DNA from 3 places in the Amphritea japonica ATCC BAA-1530 genome. Region 3 is predicted to be linked to each of the others. Evidence: predicted binding sites of a transcription regulator. Region 3 holds the regulator's gene; each other region holds the start of a gene.

What was found. Region 3 encodes sigma-54, which starts transcription at its own class of promoters, with help from an activator protein. Its sites were predicted from a motif close to TGGCACNNNNNTTGCTNT; they were not measured.
Region 1: the regulator sigma-54 is predicted to act here: its motif matches at 2,416-2,433, upstream of flgF (flagellar basal-body rod protein FlgF).
Region 2: the regulator sigma-54 is predicted to act here: its motif matches at 2,703-2,720, upstream of AMJAP_RS17230 (amino acid ABC transporter substrate-binding protein).

The regions. Positions count from the first base shown of each region.
Region 1 is NZ_AP014545.1:613,278-618,523, forward strand. Features, by position in the region: gene AMJAP_RS02850 (flagellar hook capping FlgD N-terminal domain-containing protein) at 1-315, shown strand, start outside; gene AMJAP_RS02855 (flagellar hook-basal body complex protein) at 331-2,346, shown strand; gene flgF (flagellar basal-body rod protein FlgF) at 2,512-3,255, shown strand; gene flgG (flagellar basal-body rod protein FlgG) at 3,292-4,077, shown strand; gene flgH (flagellar basal body L-ring protein FlgH) at 4,100-4,774, shown strand; gene AMJAP_RS02875 (flagellar basal body P-ring protein FlgI) at 4,798-5,246, shown strand, end outside.
Region 2 is NZ_AP014545.1:3,729,285-3,734,530, reverse strand. Features, by position in the region: gene AMJAP_RS17245 (ATP-binding cassette domain-containing protein) at 1-1,166, opposite strand, end outside; gene AMJAP_RS17240 (TIGR02444 family protein) at 1,187-1,672, shown strand; gene AMJAP_RS17235 (FKBP-type peptidyl-prolyl cis-trans isomerase) at 1,738-2,460, shown strand; gene AMJAP_RS17230 (amino acid ABC transporter substrate-binding protein) at 2,801-3,814, shown strand; gene AMJAP_RS17225 (amino acid ABC transporter permease) at 3,922-5,148, shown strand; gene AMJAP_RS17220 (amino acid ABC transporter permease) at 5,160-5,246, shown strand, end outside.
Region 3 is NZ_AP014545.1:3,031,257-3,036,502, forward strand. Features, by position in the region: gene AMJAP_RS14005 (KpsF/GutQ family sugar-phosphate isomerase) at 1-471, shown strand, start outside; gene AMJAP_RS14010 (KdsC family phosphatase) at 471-1,007, shown strand; gene lptC (LPS export ABC transporter periplasmic protein LptC) at 1,008-1,577, shown strand; gene lptA (lipopolysaccharide transport periplasmic protein LptA) at 1,567-2,121, shown strand; gene lptB (LPS export ABC transporter ATP-binding protein) at 2,118-2,843, shown strand; gene AMJAP_RS14030 (RNA polymerase factor sigma-54) at 2,865-4,370, shown strand; gene hpf (ribosome hibernation-promoting factor, HPF/YfiA family) at 4,431-4,721, shown strand; gene ptsN (PTS IIA-like nitrogen regulatory protein PtsN) at 4,732-5,190, shown strand; gene rapZ (RNase adapter RapZ) at 5,196-5,246, shown strand, end outside.

The DNA.
Region 1 (5,246 bases), 1.4 Mb from region 3:
GGTGTGATTGAATTACCCGTGAGTTCTCCGGATGTACGGGTGACGATCTATGATGCCAATGGCGACAAAGTTGAACAATTTAGTATGGGCGCTCAAAACGTGGGCGATCATAACTTTAAATGGAATGCCGGCGACCGCCCTGAAGGCAGTTACCGTGTGGTAGCTGAAGCTCAGGTTGATGGTGAATATCAGCTGGCAGCAAGTTACATAGGTTACAACGTAAATAGCGTTACTTTGGGACAAAACGGCATCGGTATGAAAGTGAATACCGAGGCGGGTGCAGTGTCGCTAAGTGATATTAAACAGATAGGGTAAAGCGAGGAGAACACCATGGCGGGTTTTAATACTGCTATTACCGGTTTGAAGGCAGCAACAACTGATCTTGATGTGACCGGTAACAACATTGCCAACTCCAGTACGGTGGGTTTTAAGGCTTCTCGTACCGAGTTTGGCGATATTTATACGTCGGCGGTTGTCGGTGCTGGATCAAGTAATGTTCCGGGTTCCGGTGTTACGGTAACCGATATTGCCCAGGACTTTGCTGCGGGTACAACAGAGTTTACCAATAGCAACCTGGACCTGGCGATCGATGGGGCGGGTTTCTTTCAATTGGCGGACGATCAGGGTGGTTTGACCTACACGCGTGCCGGTGCATTTGAACTCGATAAAGATGGCTTTATTGTTAATAAAACCGGTCAGTATCTGCGAGGGTATCCGGTTGTAAATGATATTGAGCTGCCGCTGGGTAATCTGTCTGTTAGCGAAAAAGAGAGTAGTCCTCAGGCTACTTATACGATGGACCTTTCAGTGAATATTGATTCACGTAAGGATGCCAATGAGCTGCAGTCACTCTACGATAAAGATATTCCAGGCTCGTATACGTATTCGACCACGATGGAGCGAATAGATGCCCTGGGTGATAGCTCTGCAATAAAGTATAACTATGTTGAGCAGCGTCCGGTTAAAGAAACTCACACCTATGATTATGCAGGTGCTGGTGCCTTTCAGGTCTCAGGTGTAACGCTTAATACGGCAGACTTTACCGGTGCAGGCGGTACTCTGGATGACGCGGTTCTGTCAACGTTGCAATCTGCAGACGGCCGCGTTTTTGATGTGGTTCTTGATCAGCCATCGGCAGGCAAGATTCAGGTTATCTTTAAGTCTGACTCAACTCAGTACGGTGATCTGGTGACCGCTGATGGTGGTGTTGCGTTAACCAATGAAGAAGTCACGGAGTTGACGGCTGGCGAGCAACATTATTTTAACTTCACCGGTGCAACGTCCTCGACACTCTTTGGTGGTGCTAATGCTGTTCTTGAGTTGAGTGTTTCTGGTGTGACTATCTCAATTGATACCGGTACAAGCGGTATTACCGCGCAGGATATTGTCAACGAAGTTAATGCTCAGCGCACTACTATTTCTAATACGAATAGTAATATTGAATCTTTCTCCCTGGACCTGTCTACCGGCTCCCCTCGTATGCTGGTGAATTATCGTGCAGAGGGTGGTGATATTTCGAATACGACGTTGGCAATGCAAGTACTTTCCGGTCCGATAAATCCATTTTCGGGTGTAGCGGTACCGGGCGGTGGCACCGGCACATTAACACCTGATCTGGCAGTTGATGGTGATAATAGCTACGAAGGGACTTATCGATTGTATGCTTATCTTCTAGATCCTGAAGATAGCGAAAAAGATCAATTGTTGGTTATCGGTAAAAATCCTGATCCAGGTGAGGCGGGCTCTCTTCCTGAGAAAGGCCCTATCCTGATGAAGTTTAATGATCTGGACGGTAATATTACCGAGATTAATGGTCAGACAGTTACCAGTACGCTGGCTATCCCGCAGCTTACCGTGCAGGGATTTAATGAAAACGATCAGATTCTGGCGAATAATACCGACTCACAGAGTGTTATTAAGCTTGATCTGACCAATACTACCCAGTTTGCGTCGGATTCAATTAAGAAGTCTTCAGCGCAAAACGGATACCCGAAAGGCGATTTGATCGGTGTGAGTTTCGGTCTGAACGGCGAGATGGTAGCGAGCTTTAGTAACGGTCAAAACCAGACCCTAGGTGTTGTTGCGGTTGCTACCTTCGAAAATCAGGCAGGCTTGCAGCCGGTGGGTGATACCCAGTGGGCCGCATCGTTAAGTTCGGGTAACGCGATCCCTAACCCTCCAGGTACGGGTCTTAATGGTACTTTGCGTTCTGGTGCTTTAGAGCAGTCTAACGTTGATTTGTCAGAGCAGTTGGTAAAGCTGATTGAAGCGCAGCGTAACTTCCAGGCGAACTCTAAAACGCTGGAGACCTTGAATACTGTGACTCAGGCGATTTTGCAGATCTGATCAAGTATTACTCTCAAGTAACAGAAAAAGGCGACTTCGGTCGCCTTTTTTTATGTCTGTGTGATTTGTTGGCACAACCATTGCATTTTACCTGATAGAGAATTTAAACCACTAAAGCGGCAATGTCTGACCGTTTTAGCGTGAAGGCGGCAAGCGGGGAATCCAATGGATAAAGTGTTGTATCTGGCAATGAGTGGGGCGCGGGAAACCATGCGCTCTCAGCAAGCCCACGCCAACAACCTGGCGAATGCGACAACCACCGGTTTTAAAGCAGACTTTGCTCAAGCGCGGGCGATGCAGGTTTATGGTGAAGGTCATGAGTCCCGTGTTTATGCAATGGCAGAGCGACCAGCGACTAATACGGCCAGCGGAACACTGATGCAGACAGGCCGTTCACTCGATGTAGCGGTGGATGGCGATGGTTGGCTGGCGGTCATTGATGCCAATGGTAATGAAGCTTATACCCGGCAGGGAGAGTTACAGGTAAATCAGTTCAATCAATTGGTAACGGGCTCTGGTGCACGTGTCATGGGCAATGGCGGGATACCCATTACATTGCCGCCTTTTGAAAAGTTAGATATTGGTGGTGATGGCACCATTACCATAAAACCCTTGGGTGCTGGTGCGTCTGAACTGGCTATTCTGGACCGGATCAAACTCGTTAAGCCTGAATCCGGGGAGCTGTTTAAAAGTACCGATGGCCTTATGCATACCGGCAATAATCAGCCGTTATTGCCGGATGCAGGGGTGAAGCTTCGTTCCGGTTTTGTTGAATCAAGCAATGTGAGCTCTGTAACTGAGCTGACCTCAATTATCGATCTGGCGCGTCAATTCGAAATGCATGTGAAGATGATGAAGACGGCTGAAGAGAACTCCTCTGCTGCTGCGCGTATTTTATCGCTTCAGTAACAGAATAATAATGAATATTAAGGGTGGAGAATAGTTATGCATGGAGCCCTCTTTGTAGCAAAAACAGGCTTAAGTGCGCAGGACACGTCCCTGAAGGTTATATCGAATAACCTGGCTAACGTTAGTACGGTTGGCTTCAAAAAAGACCGGGTGGTGTTTGAAGATCTGATGTATCAGATCCAGCGTCAGCCCGGTGCTCAGTCGGCAGAAGAGTCACAGCTCCCCTCAGGGTTGCAGCTTGGATCGGGTGTCAGGGTAGCCGGTACGCAAAAGCTGTTTCAGGAAGGAGAGATGCAAACCACCGGGGAGGCATTTGATATTGCTATCGCTGGTCGGGGATTCTGGCAAGTCACACTGCCTAATGGGGATACCGGCTATACCCGTCAGGGTCAGTTTCAGCTGAATTCGGACAATGAAATAGTTACTTCCGAAGGCTACCTGCTCGATCCGGGCTTAACCTTGCCTGCAGAAGTGCAGTCGATGACTGTTGGCGTTGACGGCATTGTCAGTGTGATAGTGCAGGGGAGTGCCGCACCACAGCAAGTGGGGCAACTCCAGTTAGCGGACTTTGTTAACCCTCAGGGATTACAGGCTTATGGTCAGAATCTGTATCTTGAGACTGCTGCGAGTGGTACGCCTACGCTGGCAAATCCTGGTGAGGGCGGAACGGGTCAACTGCGTCAGGGGATGTTAGAGGGCTCTAACGTTAATGCGGTAGAAGAGCTGGTTAATATGATTACAACGCAACGTGCTTATGAGATGAACTCAAAAGTGATCTCAACTGCAGACCAGATGTTGTCCTACGTGACACAGAATCTGTAAGCCTGAGTTGAGGAGGTAAGTGATGAAACGACTGTTAACTATACTCACTGCAATTCTGGTTCTGGAGGGCTGCGTCAGTGCTCCGCCTAAGCCAGATAGCCCGCATTTTGCACCGGTTCGCCCGCAGGCAATGACAGCGCCCCGTGAGGTAACGGGTTCTATCTTTAATGCTGCAACCAGTAATAGCTTATATGGCGATGGTCGTGCGCATCGGTTAGGTGACATCATCACTGTTGTGCTTCAGGAAAGTACCTCTTCAACTAAAAGCAATAAAACCAGTGTGGATAAGTCAAATTCTCAAACGCTGGCTTCACCGACCGTCTTCGGTATTCAGCCAACCATCTTAGGTAAACCTTTGAGTGCCAGTACCGGTGACTCGACCACCGCGTTTGAAGGTGAGGGTAAATCCGATATGAGTAATAGTCTGAATGGCAATATTACTGTGACGGTTCATGAGGTACTGCCGAATGGTCTGATGATCGTGAAGGGTGAGAAGTGGCTAACCCTTAATCAGGGTGATGAATATATTCGTGTGAGCGGGATGATTCGACCACAGGATATTTCAACCAGTAATACAGTGCTGTCTACTCAGTTAGCGGATGCCCGGATTACCTACAGTGGTTCAGGTGAGTTGAATGACTCTAACTCAATGGGTTGGCTATCGAAGTTCTTTATTGGCCAGCTATGGCCATTTTGAGCGGACAAAGCGGAGATAAGATGATGAAAAGTTTTTGGATAATCGCTTTTATGACTGCGTTGCTTAGTTCCGCAGTACAAGCTGAAAGAATAAAGGATCTATCTTCGGTGGCGGGGGTTCGGAGTAACCAGCTAGTAGGCTATGGCTTGGTTGTTGGTCTTGATGGAACCGGTGATAAAACGTCTTTCACCTCTGCTACGTTCCGTAATATGTTGAATAACTTTGGGGTGGCTATTCCGCCAAATATTGACCCTAAATCGAAGAATATTGCTGCTGTAGCAGTGCATGCTGATCTGCCTCCGTTTGCTAAGCCGGGTCAGGTTATAGATGTAACCGTTTCTACTATAGGCGATGCAAAAAGCTTGCGCGGCGGGAGCTTAATTATGGCGCCCCTGAAAGGTGCTGATGGGCAGGTATATGCTATTGCCCAGGGTAACCTCGTCGTGTCTGGTTTTGGTGTGCAGGGTTCAGA
Region 2 (5,246 bases), 700 kb from region 3:
AGATCCAATGCTTCTAGTTGATGCTGAGCAAAGTAACCTATCTTCAGATGCTCACCCGCTTTATATAGTCCGTTAACCAGCGGTAGATCCTGGGTCAAAGACTTTATCAGGGTCGATTTGCCCGCGCCGTTAGGCCCCAGAAGGCCGATCCGGTCGCCAGGAGAAAGTGTCAGTTTTACGTTGCTGAGTATCGGCTGTTCATAGCCCAATGCGCAATCATCCAGGCTCAACAAGGGGAAGGATATCTTATCCGATGATTGAAACGAGAAGCTGAACGGACTGTCGATATGGGCTGGTGCGATCAGTTCCATCCGCTCAAGTTCTTTAACCCGGCTTTGGGCCTGCTTTGCCTTGGTCGCTTTAGCTTTAAATCGTCTAACAAAATTCTCGATCTCAGCAATTCTGACCTGTTGCTTTTCAAACTGTGACTGTTGTTGAGCCAGTCGCTCGGCTCTGCGCTTTTCAAAATCGCTGTAGCCACCTTTATAGAGCTCTGTTTTCTGCTGAAACATATGCACGATATGTGTGCTCACCGCATCCAGGAAATCCCTGTCGTGGGAAATCAGCAGCAGGGTGCCCTGATAGTTGCGCAACCACTGTTCCAGCCAGATGGTTGCATCCAGATCCAGGTGGTTGGTGGGTTCATCCAACAACAGAATGTCAGAGTGGCTCATGAGCGCCTGGGCCAGATTAAGGCGAATACGCCAACCGCCCGAAAAAGTATTGACCGGTCGCTCTGCATCGGGCGTAGTGAAACTCAGTCCATTGAGTAACTGATGAGCACGGGCTTCGGCGCTGTAACCATTCACCGCATCCAGCTGGGCATGTAGCTCGCCAATACGGTGATGATTTCCGGACTGTTCCGCGTTTTCCAGGGCTTGCTGAATGCTGCGTAGTCGCTGATCACCATCGAGGACATAATCTATGGCGCGTTGATTGCTGTCACCGACCTCTTGAGCCATATGGGCAATGGTCAGATTGCCAGGTAGCTGCAAATCGCCTTCATCGGGCTGCAGTTGTCCTAAGATGAGTTTAAACAAAGAAGATTTGCCAACGCCATTGGCGCCGACAATGCCGACTTTCTGGTTGGCGTGGATCGTTAATTGCGCTCTGTCTAGCAGGCGCATGTGTCCACGTTGTAAGCTAAGCTGGTTTAACTGAATCATGGCGGCGGATTTTAGCATAGATGATTGAAGATAATGAGCTTTGGAGTTATGCCGTAAAGGTTTATTCGGACCGGGAAACAGCCGAACTTTGCCTGACGTTGCAAAATGTCCATCAATTGAGTGTAAACCGTCTACTGTTTGCTCTTTGGTTGGCTGAACAGAGGAGGACTTTACCTGCAGGGCTGGACGATACAGAAGCTAAAAAGTGGCGTTTAGAGCTGCTGGAACCCTTACGGATGTTGCGTTATCAGCTACGGAAGTCAAAGCAGTCAATGGATGAAGATCGCTGTTATCAGCAACTGAAAATAGCCGAACTATCAGCAGAGAAAGTTGAAATTGGGTTACTATTTGCGCTAAAGAGATACTGCCCCAGCGCAGTACAACTGGCAGGCTTAGGCTATCGAAACCTTTGTTCTATAGCGGAAGTTGAGCCAGAGGTGAGCGGAGAGCTACAGACTTTATTAGGTCATTTAAGCGATAAAGCCTCGTCGAACGGTAGTATTTAACGGAACTTTTCAGTTTAATGGATTACTAAACGCTGATAACTGACTCTTGGATTAAAGGAATGACAATGAAAAAGACGCTGGTGGCCGTGGCCGTTGCAAGTATTGTATTGGTTGGCTGTGGAGCTGAAAAAGAACCGGCAGCTCCGGTTGAGAAGCCCTACACCCTCGAGACTGATCAGCAAAAGCTGGGCTATAGCTTGGGTCTCATGCTGGGCGAGCGCCTTAAGGCCGATGTGGAAGAGCTGGATGTAGACGCACTGCGTCGTGCTGTTGAAACGGTATATTCGGGTGCGGAACCACTGCTGAAGCCGGAAGAAGTTGAAGCAACAATGATGGCTTTTCAAAAGAAAAAGGTTGAAGAACAGCAAGCCGCTCTAACCAAGATGGCTGAAGAGAACCTGACTAAAGGTCAGGCGTTTATGGCCGAGAATGGAAAAAAAGAGGGTGTTGTGACCACTGAATCCGGGCTTCAGTATGAAGTGATGACTGCCGGTGAAGGTGCCAGTCCGGCGGCAGAAGATACCGTAAAAGTACATTATCGGGGATCGCTGATCAATGGTACTGATTTTGATAGCTCTTATAGTCGTGGCGAGCCGGTTTCCTTTCCGTTAAATGGCGTTATTCCTGGCTGGACAGAAGGGCTGCAGCTGATGAAAGTGGGTGGTAAGGCGCGTTTAGTACTTCCTGCTGAGTTAGCTTATGGGCCTGGCGGTATGGGTGAGGCTATCGGGCCTAACGAAACCCTGGTATTTGAAGTTGAGTTGCTAGAGATTAATCCAGCGCAGTAACGCGCTGTTGTTGATCAAAAACATCGAAGCCACCCTTTTGGGTGGTTTTTTTTGGTGCGTCGAAAAGTGCCTGACCGAAAACGTCATTAATTTCGGGCGATTTTGACAGTTCATTTATAAAAATATTTCAACATTATTAAAGCGTTACATATCTGATGTTCAGCGACTTTCTGTACAGAATCAAAACAGTTGCTAAACTGAATGACTGAAAGTTAACTCTATGCATTAAAAGAATAAAGAAGTGGAACGCTCTTTGCAGAGCAAAAGCTTATAGCAATGCTGATGAATACAGCCCTGTTTTGAATATTCTTTAATACGTTACAAAGTGAGGAAGCATCCAATGAAGAAAACCCTGATTTCTGCTGCCACCTTGATGGTTGCTATGACAGGTACTGCAATGGCTGGTACTTTAGAAACTGTGAAGGAGCGTGGCGCAGTTCAGTGTGGTGTAACTAGTGGTGTGCCGGGTTTTTCGGTACCTGATGATAAAGGTAACTGGAAAGGGCTGGACGTTGATTTGTGCCGGGCTGTCGCTGCTGCCGTGCTGGGCGATGCATCTAAAGTTAAGTTTGTTCCTTTGAACGCTAAAGAGCGTTTCACCGCACTGGTATCTGGTGAGATTGATGTTCTGTCCCGAGTGACCACCTGGACTCAGACCCGTGATACTCAACTGGGTATTAACTTTGCGGGTGTGAACTATTATGACGGTCAGGGTTTCCTGGTGAAAAATGAGCTGGGCCTGAAAAGTGTTAAAGAATTGGATGGTGCGACCGTATGTGTACAGTCAGGTACGACAACTGAGTTGAACATGGCTGACTATTTCCGTGCTGAGGGTATTAGTTATACTCCGGTAGTATTTGATACTAATGATCAGGCTGCTCAAGCGTTTGACAGTGGTCGTTGTGACTCCTTTACTACTGACCTTTCACAGGCAGCAGGCCTGCGTACCCGAATGCAGGATCCTTCAGCGGTAGGCGCACTGCCAGAAGTTATATCGAAAGAGCCGCTAGGCCCTGTTGTACGTCAGGGTGATGATACCTGGTTTAACATCGTGAAGTGGTCGCACAATGCGATGCTGAATGCTGAGGAATTGGGGATAACCTCTGCTAACGTCGATAAGATGAAAGCTGAAAGCACTAATCCGAACGTTAAACGCCTGATTGGTCTGGATGGGCCTAAAGGTAAAGGTATGGATCTGGCTGATGACTGGGCATACCAGATCGTTAAGCAGGTGGGTAACTACGGTGAAGCTTATGAGCGCAACGTAGGTAAGGGATCTCCACTGGGGCTGGACCGTGGTCTGAATGCATTATGGAACCAGGGCGGTTTGCAGTACGCTCCACCAATGCGCTAAGAGCGCTAATGAACGGCTGGCCCGAAAGGCCGGCCGTTTTTGTTTCTGCAGCTCTTTTCTTTCATGCAGCGGCAGAAGGATCTGTGTACTGATTTCTGGAGTTAACAATGTCCTCAGACATTTCGAATTCAAGTCACAAGCCTGATGGTGGTTCAGCACAACCAAAAGCGCCACCAATGGACAAGCCAAAATTCTGGAACGACCCCAAGAAGCGGTCGTTACTGTTCCAGGTGCTGCTTTTGTCAGCGCTGGGATTCGTGTTTTATACCATCATTGATAATACCCTGACAAACCTCGAACAACGGGGTATAACCACCGGTTTTGACTTCCTGACCAGTGAAGCAGGCTTCGGTATCGCTATGAGCCTTATCGACTATACGGAAGCATCCAGTTACGGGATGACTTTTTTAGTCGGTCTGTTAAATACGATTTTGATTGCAGCAATGGGGGTTTTTGCCGCGACCATTCTGGGCTTTATTCTGGGCGTGGCGCGATTGTCGGATAACTGGTTAATCTCAAAGTTTGCAACCTTTTATATTGAAATTTTCCGCAATATTCCTTTGCTACTACAGATTTTTTTCTGGTACTTCGCTGTACTGCGAACGCTGCCACACCCACGGCAGAGTATTGAGTTTTTTGGTTCTTTTATTAACAACCGGGGCTTTATCTTCCCTGCACCTGTGGCCGAAGATGGATTTGGTCTGGTGGCATTTGGTTTTGTTGCGGCCCTGGTCGGAAGCTGGCTCATTTCCCGTTGGTCAGCTAAGCGCCAGGAGCGCACCGGACAGCAGTTTCCGGTATTTCTAACCAGCATTGGTTTGATTGTCGGCGTGCCGCTGATTCTTTTCCTGTTGAGTGGTATGCCGATGGGATTGGAACACCCAGAGTTGAAAGGCTTTAACTTTAGGGGCGGCATCACGGTTATTCCGGAGTTGATCGCTCTTTGGCTGGCACTGAGTATCTATACTGCAGCCTTTATTGCCGAGACTGTGCGGGCGGGCATTCTCGCCGTGTCCCATGGTCAGACCGAGGCCGCGTCGGCATTGGGTCTTTCAAAAGGGAAAACATTGCGGTTGATTGTTATTCCGCAGGCGATGCGGGTTGTGATCCCTCCTTTAACCAGTCAATACCTTAACCTGACGAAGAACTCTTCGTTAGCGACTGCGATTGGTTATCCGGATCTGGTTAACGTCTTCGCTGGAACCACGCTGAACCAGACCGGTCAGGCGATAGAAGTTATTGCGATGACGATGGCGGTCTATCTGACACTGAGCCTGCTTACGTCTTTCTTTATGAACTGGTATAACGCCAGAATTCAGCTAACGGAACGCTAGGAGGGGATATTATGAAATATGAATTACAACCCGCGATGCCCCCACCGTCTAACCTGATAGGTGTTGTTGGCTGGCTGCGTAAAAATCTGTTTAACGGA
Region 3 (5,246 bases):
CTGGCTATTGCGTTATTGGAAGCCCGCGGTTTTAGTGCTGAAGACTTTGCCTTTTCGCATCCCGGCGGTAGTCTGGGTCGACGCTTATTACTTAAAGTCTCGGATATCATGCACAGCGGAAATGACATTCCCAAAGTCAGCGATACCACGATGCTCAATGAAGCACTTATGGAAGTCACCCGCAAACGCCTGGGCATGACAACGGTTATCGACGCTGCAGGTATTCTGCAGGGAATATTCACTGACGGTGACCTGCGTCGAACCCTCGATCATGAAATTGATATGAAGAACACCCTGATTACCGAAGTAATGACCACCAGCTGCACGACAGTTAACAGCGAAATACTCGCGGCAGAAGCGCTACAAATCATGCAGGAAAAACAGATCAATGCACTGATCGTACTGGATGAGATGCAACGGCCCGTTGGAGCACTTAACATGCATGACATGCTTAAAGCAGGAGTCATCTGATGCACGCCATACTCAGCGAACAATTGATCCACAAACTGTTACCGGTAAAACTCGCAGTCTTCGATGTAGACGGTGTCCTCACGGATGGCAAACTAAACTTTCTGGCTGACGGAACTGAAGTAAAAAACTTCAATACTCTGGATGGCCTGGGCATTAAGCTCTTAGCTCAAAGCGGTATAAAAACTGCGATCATTACCGGTCGCCGCTCACCTCAGGTAGAACGAAGAGCGGAATCACTAGGCTTTGATTATCTATACCAGGGGCGTGAAGATAAGCTCACCGCCTTGAAGGAACTATGGCTCGATACCGGTTTCCAGGCAAACGAAACCGCTTATATCGGTGATGACCTGCCCGACCTTGCGGCTATTCGCGCGGTGGCATTTGGCGCAACGGTGAACGGAGGACATCAATTTGTCGCCCAGCATGCAGACTGGTGCACTCACAGGACCGCAGGTAATGGTGCAGGACGTGAATTTTGCGAAACCATTCTTGCCGCTCAGGGTAAATTGGAAGCCCTGTACGGAGAGTATCTGTAAATGCTGACCGGTCGCGCCCGGCTTGCTGCGGCAGCAGCCATTCTGATCCCTGCTGTCATCTACCTTGGCATGGATGAAGAGCGCCGGCCTAACAAAATCAAGCAGGAACCCAATCCCGCTTATCAACAATCAGACTATTATATTATCAACGGTCGAATCAGAGACTACGATAACCACGGTCACCTGAAACAACAACTCAGCTCAAGCCAGCTGGAGCATCAGCCAGTGCAACAGCTTATTCTTGTTACCAATCCAGAGTTGCAGCTATACAGCGCGAGCCTTCCCAGCCACAAAGCGAGCAGCGCAAGCGGCATCATTCGTGACAACAATGATTCAATCACCTTAGACGGTACAGTGTTATTACAAGACAGCCCTGACCCACAACAGGCCAATATATTGCAGACTGAATCATTGATATTTTATCCACAGAAAAATCTTGCACAAACAGATAAAAAAGTCACCATAACCAACACTACCAGCACAACCACCAGTGTTGGCATGACAATAGATACCGACAGTGGCATTCTTAAGCTGCTATCTGAAGTAACCGGAGTGCATAATGCTAATTAACGTTGTAAAGAAAAGCCTATGCGCATCTCTGCTATGCCTATCCTGTCTGGTTCAGGCCCTCCCTGAAGATGCCCGCCAGGCGATTCACATCACCGCCGACAGCGCGACCCGGAATGATAAGACAGGTATTACCATATACAGTGGCGATGTTATATTGACTCAGGGTAGTATGAAAATAACCGGCAAGTCCCTTGAACTAAGACAAACCGGAAAAGCAGTGTCCTCAATCATTGCAAAAGGCAACCTGGCACAGTTTCAACAGCGCCCGGCAGCTAACAAAGAGATAACCCATGCATACGGTAAGGTTCTTGATTACAATATCCACACGAAAGAGCTGGAAATAACGGGTCAGGCAAAAGTATCGCAAGGCACCGACAGTTTCAGCGGTAATAGAATTGTATATGATATGAAGAAGAGCACCGTTAATGCATTTGGTGACAGCAGTTCGAAAGGCGAACGGGTACAGATGATTATTCAACCCAAAGCAGCACAAGAAACTAAAGATACCAGCGAACCACCCATCGGAGAATCAAACAGCCAATGAGTCGACTTGAAGCAAGCAATCTGGCAAAGAGCTACAAAGGTCGCGCTGTTGTAAAAGATGTCTCAATTTCGATAGAAAGTGGGCAAATTGTCGGTTTACTGGGACCAAACGGTGCAGGTAAGACTACCTGTTTCTATATGATTGTCGGGCTGGTCGATGCCGACCAGGGACGAATCAGGATTGATCACCAGAATTTAACCCTGGAACCCATGCACGGCAGAGCACGAAAAGGCATAGGCTACCTACCCCAGGAAGCATCAATTTTTCGTAAACTAAGCGTCCATGATAACCTGATGGCAATCCTGGAAACCCGTAAAGAGTTAAGCCGTAGTGAAAGAAAACAGAAGCTAAACGAGCTCTTGGAAGAGTTTCACATTACTCACCTGAGCAACAGCCTGGGAATGAGTTTATCCGGGGGCGAGAGGCGTCGGGTCGAAATAGCCAGGGCTCTGGCGACTGAACCGACATTTATTTTGCTGGATGAGCCTTTTGCCGGCGTAGATCCGATCTCGGTAAGTGATATAAAACAAACCGTTAAGCATCTGCAAAACAAAGGGATCGGTGTACTGATAACCGATCACAACGTTCGTGAGACTCTGGACATCTGCGAACAGGCTTACATTGTCAGCGAAGGCTATATTCTTGCCGAAGGGTCACCAGAAGATATACTTGCGAACCAACAAGTCAGAGAAGCCTATTTAGGCGATCAGTTCCGTTTGTAACAGGCATATAAGCGACACTCTATGAAACAGGCGTTACAGCTTAAAATTGGTCAGCACCTGACCATGACCCCTCAATTGCAGCAAGCGATTCGCTTGTTGCAATTATCGACGCTTGACCTGCAACAGGAGATCCAGGAAGCACTTGAGTCCAATCCAATGCTTGAGGTAAATGAAGATGAACTCAACGTTGAAATAGCTCCGACTCAAGAGTCTTCTCAAAGTGAACAACCCATCACCGAAAACACGACAAGTGCGACAACTGAGTCAGAAGAGATCCAGGTAGCAGATGGTGACTGGAGCGAGAACATCCCTGAGGAACTATCAACTGACAGTAGCTGGGAAGATACTTACCAAACCGTATCTTCTTCATCATCATCTTCCCATGACTTTTCTGACATGGAGATGGAGTCAAACGATACTGCGGATGAAACCCTTCAGGACCACCTTTCCTGGCAGCTCAATCTCACACCGATGAGTGACGTCGATCAGCTGATCGCCACTAATATTATCGACGGTATTGATGTCGATGGATATTTAACAATTGAGCTGGACTCAATTCTCGAACACTTTCAGGCCCAGAACGAAGAGCTACTCAACAGCATCGAGTTAGATGAAGTTGAAGCGGTACTGCATCGCATACAACAGTTTGACCCACCTGGCGTAGCCGCACGTAACCTGAGTGAATGCCTGGCAATCCAGCTACGACAGTTACCGGGAGAAACAGAGTACCGGGCAGAGGCTCTGAAAATTGTCTCTCAGTATATCCACCTGCTGGGCAATCACGACTATAAGCAGTTGATGCGAAAAGCACGCATACGTGAACCTCAGTTGTTACAAGCAATCAGCCTGATTCAAACACTTAATCCTAAGCCGGGCTCCTCAATTACCAGCTCCCAATCTGAATATGTTATTCCGGATGTACTGGTCTATAAAGAGAACGACGTTTGGCAGGTACAACTAAACCCGGAAGTTGCTCCAAAATTACGGGTCAATGATAGCTATGCGGGTCTGATTCGCAGAGCGGACAACAGCCCCGACAACACCTATTTAAAGAACCACCTCCAGGAGGCTCGCTGGTTTATAAAAAGCCTCTTAAGCCGAAACGACACGCTAATGAAAGTCACCCGTGAAATCATAAAACGGCAGGAAGCATTTCTGGAGCATGGTGACGAAGCGATGCGACCAATGGTTCTACATGACATTGCAGAAGCGGTCGAAATGCACGAATCAACTATCTCGCGGGTTACCACCCAGAAGTTCATGCATACGCCAAACGGAATATTTGAGCTAAAGTATTTTTTCTCAAGTCACGTAACAACGGCCAATGGAGGCACCTGTTCTTCAACGGCAATCCGCGCACTCATTAAGAAACTGGTTGCTGCTGAAAACCCAACCAAACCTTTAAGCGATAACAAGATAGCGCTGCTCTTAGAAGAGCAAGGTATCAATGTTGCGCGCAGAACCATTGCAAAATACCGAGAGTCGCTTAATATTCCGCCTTCTAATGAACGCAAGCGTCTGGTTTAATAGCTTAATATCCATAGGAACCGGGCCATTATCCCGGCATTAAAACACTAGGAGATTACCATGCAGATCAATATCACCGGCCACCACGTTGAACTGACTGATTCCCTGAATGAATATGTTCAGAGTAAATTTGAAAAGCTCGAGCGCCACTTCGACAATATTACTAATGCACAGGTAACTTTAAGCGTTGAGAAGACTCGTCAGAAAGCAGAAGGCGATGTGCATGTTGCCGGCGGCCAGCTATTTGCCTCCGATGTGCAAGAAGATATGTATGCTGCGATTGATGGTTTGATTGACAAACTGGACCGTCAGATCATCAAACATAAAGAAAAGACACGAACTCACAAGTAAATATAACGCCATGCTAATCTCAGAATTATTAGCGCCCTCCGGAGTACTTTGTGCTCTGGAGGGGGGTAGTAAAAAACGTATACTGGAAATTGCCAGCGAGCATATCGCTGAGCTACACCCTGAACTTGACGCTGAAACAGTTTTTGCCGGTCTCATTTGCCGGGAAAGACTAGGTAGCACCGGCATTGGTGATGGCATCGCTATCCCCCACAGTCGACTCGATGCATGCGAGCACGCTACCGCTCTGCTTATTCAGCTTAAAGAGCCTATCGATTTTGACTCAATTGATAGCAAACCTGTCGACCTGTTATTCATCCTTCTGGTTCCTTCAGAAGCTTGCGATCAGCATCTGCAAACGCTGGGAAATCTGGCTGAGCTCTTCAGCCAGCCCGAGTTCCGCAATCAACTTCGCAGCGCTAACTCAGCTGAAAGTCTTTATACCGCAGTGACGGAATTCAAACAGGGCTGACACCAATGAAGCTAATCATCATCAGCGGGCGTTCTGGCTCTGGAAAGTCTACCGCC